DNA from 3 places in the Herbaspirillum sp. GCM10030257 genome. Region 2 is predicted to be linked to each of the others. Evidence: predicted binding sites of a transcription regulator. Region 2 holds the regulator's gene; each other region holds the start of a gene.
What was found. Region 2 encodes LexA, which represses DNA repair genes until DNA is damaged. Its sites were predicted from a motif close to ACTGTATNNNNATACAGT; they were not measured.
Positions count from the first base shown of each region.

Region 1: a site for LexA is predicted at 1,306-1,323, ahead of ACFQUU_RS04430 (error-prone DNA polymerase). Genes of this name have one in related genera too.
Region 3: a site for LexA is predicted at 1,262-1,279, ahead of ACFQUU_RS25665 (DUF3072 domain-containing protein). Genes of this name have one in related genera too.

Region 1 is NZ_JBHTDH010000002.1:413,420-415,624, forward strand. Features, by position in the region: gene ACFQUU_RS04430 (error-prone DNA polymerase) at 1-1,276, opposite strand, end outside; gene ACFQUU_RS04435 (Y-family DNA polymerase) at 1,417-2,205, opposite strand, start outside.
Region 2 is NZ_JBHTDH010000038.1:25,367-27,571, reverse strand. Features, by position in the region: gene priB (primosomal replication protein N) at 1-197, opposite strand, end outside; gene rpsF (30S ribosomal protein S6) at 216-584, opposite strand; gene lexA (transcriptional repressor LexA) at 894-1,556, shown strand; gene ACFQUU_RS26575 (RNA methyltransferase) at 1,867-2,205, opposite strand, start outside.
Region 3 is NZ_JBHTDH010000032.1:37,246-39,450, reverse strand. Features, by position in the region: gene ACFQUU_RS25670 (hypothetical protein) at 315-743, opposite strand; gene ACFQUU_RS25665 (DUF3072 domain-containing protein) at 941-1,174, opposite strand; gene ACFQUU_RS25660 (DUF2939 domain-containing protein) at 1,733-2,205, shown strand, end outside.

The DNA.
Region 1 (2,205 bases), on a different contig from region 2:
CAGTGAGCGCAGCACGCAGCCTGCCGTACTTGTTATAGATGTACTGAATGATTTCTTCGCGTCGCTGATGTTCGAAATCGACATCGATGTCGGGAGGCTCGTTGCGTTCACGCGAAATGAACCGTTCAAACAGCAGGGTGCTGCGCGACGGATCAACCTCGGTGATACGCAGGCAGTAGCAGACTACGGAATTAGCGGCCGACCCTCGTCCCTGGCAAAGAATGCCGACACTGCGTGCATGGCGCACGATGTCGTAGACGGTCAGGAAATACGGCTCGTAGCACATGTCGGAAATGAGCTGCAGTTCGTATTCAAGCTGCTTTTGGATATCTGCCGGAACCCCGTCTGGAAAACGTGCCATGGCGCCGATATAGGCTTCGCTGCGGAGGTAAGCAGCCGGAGTCCATCCTGGCGGCACGAGTTCGTCCGGGTATTCGTAGCGCAACTCGTCGAGAGAAAAGCTGCATTGCCGGGCAATGTGTATGGTTTCAGCCAACGCGACTGCGGTATAAACGTTGGCCAGCCTCAGCCGTGAGCGTAAGTGCTGCTCCGCATTGGGAGACAGTTCGTAACCGCATTCGGCAATGGGTTTGCCGATACGGATGGCGGTAAGAGTGTCCTGCAGGGGTTTGCGCGAGCGTACATGCATACAGACATCACCGGTCGCCACCACGGGCAACGCGTATTCGTCAGCGACTGCAGTGACGAGCATGCGGTGCTGATCATCGCGCGGATGGTGCAGCAAGGTCAGCGCAATCCATGCACGTCCGGGAAAGGTCTTCACCATCCATGCGGCTTGGGTGGCAAGCTGTTCGGATGCAATGCCAAGGGCAGGAGTGAGGATGGCGAGGCAGTCCGGCATGCCGCGCAGATGTGCATATCCGTCTTCGGGCGATATAAAGTCGCGTGGAGTGACACGATAGCTACCTTTTTCAACGCGGGTCCGTGCAAGGGTAATCAGTTCGGTGAGGTTGCCATATCCCTCGCGGTTTTTCGCCAGGAAGATGAGCGAGAAGGCTGGGCTATTGTCCTCGTTGACCAGGCTGAACTGGCTGCCGATGATCAGGTGCAGGCCGCGTTGCTTTGCTTCAGTGTGGGCACGGACCACGCCGGCCACGGAGCATTCATCTGTCAACGCCAGTGCCGCATAACCGAGTTTTGCTGCCCGCATGACAAGCTCTTCAGGATGCGAGGCACCACGCAAAAAGCTGAAATTGGATGCACACTGCAACTCTGCGTAGGCAGGGAGATGATGTATGGAGGAAGACGTAGACACGTTAGCTGTTTCGAATACCGTGTAAAAATACTGTACAAAAATACAGTATAAACAGAAAAATGCATTTTTGCTAACGGGCTTTTACAAATAAATTTGTTGACTCATATCCTTATCCCGCGCTCCAGGATAAAAGTGCTTGGTCAGGCGAATAAGCCCTGCAAGTACCAGCAAATTTCTTCCCCGTGACGCTCACGGTAGATCCAGTAGAGCACTGCCGTCTCCCCTTGGGCGATGAAATAGTCACGCATGATCAAGCCGCCATCCCACCATCCGCATTCGATACGTTCCGGTCCCTTGATCAGGCGTAGCGGTGATCCGTAAAACGGCCGGTTGTCGCGCAGGATCAGTTCGACCGGTTGTAGTAGCAGCCAGAAGGGTCTTTCCGCCAACCGGTCCAGAGGAAGATCGACCGGATTTGCCGTGGAGGTGGGTGCCCATCCGTTGCAAATTTCAGGGCGATGGTCTGCACGGGGAGCGGGAACGAGGACGTTCTGTTCGCCAAGCCTTGCGGTCAGTAATTCAAGCAGGCGGTGAAAATCCATGGGCATGCCGCCGGGCTCGGGAAACAGCGATTCTGTAGGCGGCAGCATCGCGCTGACATGGTCTGCTTCCAGGCGCGCCGCGATGACCGGAGCTATCAGTTCGATGCGGCCAAGCCGCTCCTTCAACAGGCGGGTCAGGTGCTCTTCATGCCAGGTCGGTTCGGCGAGTGCGATGTCGATGGGCGTGGGTGGAATCGCCGTACGGCCGCGCTCATGCTCCAGCAGCAGCACGAAGCGCGCAACCGCAAGTTGCTGCGCAACCAGCCAGCCGGTCAACTGCAAAATCAGACGGCGTGCGGCAAATAATGCCGCTTCCGCATGCTCGATGCGGTCCGGTAATTCCAGTTTGGCTGAAAAGCTTTTCGGTGCCTGAACCCAGTCAAACAA
Region 2 (2,205 bases):
AGTTCCACCTTGTTGAGTTTTCCTGAAATTTCGCCAGCGGCGATCGCGACGATTTCAAACTCAACCTGGCGCGGGATACCTGCCTCTAGTTGCCCTGACGTGTGCAACAATTTTGCCGACACGATCGGGATACCTGCCGGTGTGTAGCGCAATACATCACGCTCGGCAATGGCAGCTATCAGGCGTAACTGATTCACGCTCCTCGACGGACAGAATTACGCAGCGGCTGCTTCGGAACGCTGGCTCTTGGCAGCATCTTCCTTCTGCACAGCCTTCATCATTGGCGACGGCGCTGTTTCGGCCTTCTTCATCTTGACGGTCAGGTGGCGCAGGACGGCATCGTTAAACTTGAAGCCTGTTTCGATCTCAGCCAGTGTTTCGCTGTCGCACTCGATATTCATGCAGACATAGTGTGCTTTTGCGAGCTTCTGGATCATGTATGCCATCTGGCGGCGGCCCCAGTCTTCGACGCGGTGCACCTTGCCGTTACGGGCGGTCACGATACCCTTGTAGCGTTCGATCATTGCAGGCACTTGCTCGCTCTGATCCGGATGGACGATAAAAACGATTTCATAATGACGCATGTATTCTCCTTATGGACGGATTAAACAATCGCCCACCTCGGCGTCAAGACGAGTGTGGGAAGAGGAAAGCCCGCTATCATAACCTGCACCAAAGGAAAACTCAATCATTTCAAGCGCTTAACAGCCTCAACCCGAAAAAACCTAAAAAACCCTATATATCCGCTTGCATTCGAACAAAACCTGTATAAAAATACAGGCTGTCTATATGAACAGCATGGCCAGAGTGCAAACACCTGCATCAGTCACGCAATAAATATTAATCTTCGCCAATTTTTGGGCGATCTTCGCTGATTACCTTGGCTGTCAAACATGCTTAAACTTACTGCACGTCAGGAACAGATCCTGAATCTGATCAAGGAAGCGATCGAAAATACCGGCTTCCCTCCGACCCGGGCCGAAATCGCCACCGAACTCGGCTTTAAATCAGCCAATGCCGCGGAAGAGCATCTTCAGGCACTAGCCCGCAAGGGTGCAATTGAAATCTCTCCAGGCACTTCCCGTGGTATCCGATTGCGCGATTTGCATGGCGACAGCGGACTCCGGATGTCGGGACGGCAGATGTCGTTACCTCATCCTGCCCTCATGCAACTCAGTCTGCCCTTGATAGGTCGAGTCGCAGCAGGTTCCCCTATTCTCGCCCAAGAGCATGTTGAGGCGACTTATAGTGTTGACCCAGCCCTGTTTTCCGCAAAGCCGGATTACTTGCTGAAGGTCAAAGGTTTATCCATGCGTGATGCAGGCATTATGGATGGTGACTTGCTTGCTGTTAAGAAGATCGACACCGCAAAAAACGGCCAGATCGTTGTTGCTCGACTTGGCGATGAAGTGACAGTCAAGCGGTATAAAAAGAGCGGCTCTTTAATAGAACTACTACCTGAGAATCCTGACTTTGAACCGATCCGGGTAGATTCCAGCTACGACAATTTTGCGCTTGAGGGTTTGGCTGTTGGTTTGCTACGCGCCTGGGCATAGCTTTTGTTCGTTGCTCCAGATATCTATAGCAGGGTAGCGGCATTGTCGCTGCACCCTGCCGCCACGTTTTCTTTTTAATAGTTTGTCTATTTTATAGACTGGCCTCGCCAACTGGTCGGTTGGACAGTGAAATCCCGATAACAATATAAAAGCTTAAAAGCTCGGCGAGCCATATACCTTTAGCACGACGATTTTTCAATACTTAACGTGTCTTCGGGTTAACGCCGCAAGGCACAAAACACTTCACTGGACCCTCCGCGAAACGCTCTTGACCTGCACCAACCCTCGTTACTTCCCGTACTGCCTTTTTCTATCCGCTCAGCTTGTTTTTCCCTATCCGCGCGAGAATATGCCTGGCTATACCGCGCAAAATATTGACTTCCTCAGTTTCTAGTTGTGTTCGCGAGAACAGGCGCCGTAATCGAGACATCAGTTTTTTGGGATTATCGGGATCGAGGAATTCAATCGCAATCAATGCCTTTTCCAAGTGTTCATACATACCGTCCACCTGTGCCAGGCTCGCTGCTTCACCTTGGAATCCAATTGGCGATCGAGCAATCGTATCGCCGCCCGTCGCCATTCTCGCTTCGTATGCAAGTAACTGCACAGCTTGCGCCAGGTTCAATGACGAATAATCAGGATTGGCTGG
Region 3 (2,205 bases), on a different contig from region 2:
AGCTCGCGGAGTCCTCTTCAGGAAGATTTCTAATCTAAGCCGGTCTAGCGTCGGCCTTTCTTTTCCCATAATGGGAATTTATAGCCAGCCGCGAACTGGGTTTTTCACGGCTCCCATATATGTAATAGAGAATTCAATAGTGCGGAGCTCATAGACTCTGCCGAAGGTCGGGCGACTTTGTTTTGAGAAATGGGGCCATATTATGCAAACAAGGATCCCAGATGTAGTATTGGCGGGCTCTATCAGATTAGTTAAATATTCTGCCGATGAAGGTTTAACAGTCGCACTTTCCGGATCGGGATTGCAGTAATACCTCAAGAGCCAGAGGCGTTTGCATCCGCTTCATGCAGCCACATGATGGCGCCAGTCATATCATTGTAGAAAACGCGATAGTCGCCCTCACCAAACGCCAACCGCGCAAGATAGGCAAGCTTTGCGTTTGGTACTACGATCGCACGTCGGAATGGAACTCGCTCCAGCCGTTCGTCCAGTGCGCGCTGTGACAGCACAACATCCACGGAAGGTGGCTCCATCTCGAGGGCGTCGAGCAAGACGCGCCCATGGCCGAGGTCTTCGACGAGCTGGAGAATCTGTTCCTGGCATTGGCGCAGTACCTGTTGCGTCGGTACGCCCCTGATACGCCCAAGGATGAGATCACCCACGGGTTCAACCCAGAGCTGGGGGATCGGTTGGTAGGTCGCGATTGTCATGGCAAGTGAAAAAAACAGATTTCCTCGAATCATACGCGCGCGTTTCGGCGTGACGGGAATGCCAGACAGAAATCTTGAGAACCATCAAATTACTGTCTCTGCCTTTTGTGTCGACGTTAGGCGAACCCAATAAAACGGGCAGCCAGTTTGCCGGGCTGCCCGTTCTAATCACACAGATCACACAGGTGCACCTTATCGCAGAGGCCTGGTGTAGCAAACCTCATGACGCATTACTTCTTGTCCGCATCAGATAAGCCGCGACCAGTTTTGTGTTGCAATTCGTCAATTTTCTTTGACGCTTCTGCTTTGGTCAAATCATCGTCTATCTGCTCATTCGCTTCTTCCGCCAGTGTAGTCAGATAGGATTTTTGGGCTCCGGTCATGGGCTCATCTCCAGTTGTCCAGTTTTGCGGATCCTTGACCATATTGCTCTTTTGGGCTTCGTTCTGGGTTTGCTTATCCATCTATCTCTCCATCTAAAAATCTGCAGTGCGGGAACAGAATGCCGTTTCACCAATGTAGCGATACAGGCAATAGCTTGTATAGAAAAGACTGTATGTTTATACAGCTTGTTCCCGCCTGAAAGGACAAAATGCCAGGGTATAAAGCCAGCTGTTTAGAAAAGCGACGCTTTCCAACATTAAATATTTACGACGCAGCATTGTTCTTCGGCGCAGTGGTATTCCACCGAACGTATAGCTGATTGACGATCATGCTATTGCATAACGACAAGCATTCTGGCCCATGATGTAAGGGCGTTGTCTCTGTAGACGCCCGATGAGCGCGACACCAGGCGCGTTGGAATCCACTAAGGCGCGTTTCCTATCTGTGCTACGGAAAAGGTGCACGCTATGCGGTAGGGAGGGAGTACGCCTCCGAGTGGATGCCGCGTTCGGCCCACGTCGAGTAACGCGAACAAAGTCTCCAACCGAATCCGACAAGCCGGTCGCCCTCCGATGTACTATGCGGGCTCTGCCACACCAGCGATGTGCTGGTCTGCGTATCCCTCACAGGAAAGCATCATGAAAAAAGTTGTTATTGTCGCCGTCGCGCTGGTCAGCCTGCTCGCTATGGCGAGTTATTTCAGCCCGCACTGGACGTTATATCGGATGCGCAGCGCGGTTGAAAGCCGGGATTACAAGGCATTTTCATCGTATGTCGATTTCACTTCACTGCGTAACAGCTTCAAACAGCAGATGACAGGGAAAGGCGGCGACGACAGGGCCGACCAGGATAGCGGCAATCCATTGGAGCCACTAACCCGCGCAATCGTCAGCGGCCTGGCGGGGCCCTTGATTGATGTGATGCTGACACCTGCCGGTATTATCGAGATGCTAGGCGCTGGCAAGCCTGGTGTAACGCAAGCGGTGGTTGCGAGCACTGTGACCCAGGTACCGAATATTTCGGTGCTTCCCGACATGAAATTATCCTATCGTGGTTGGGACAACGTGCTGTTTCGCGCTGAAGGATTGCCGGAAGCCAGCGGGTATTTTGT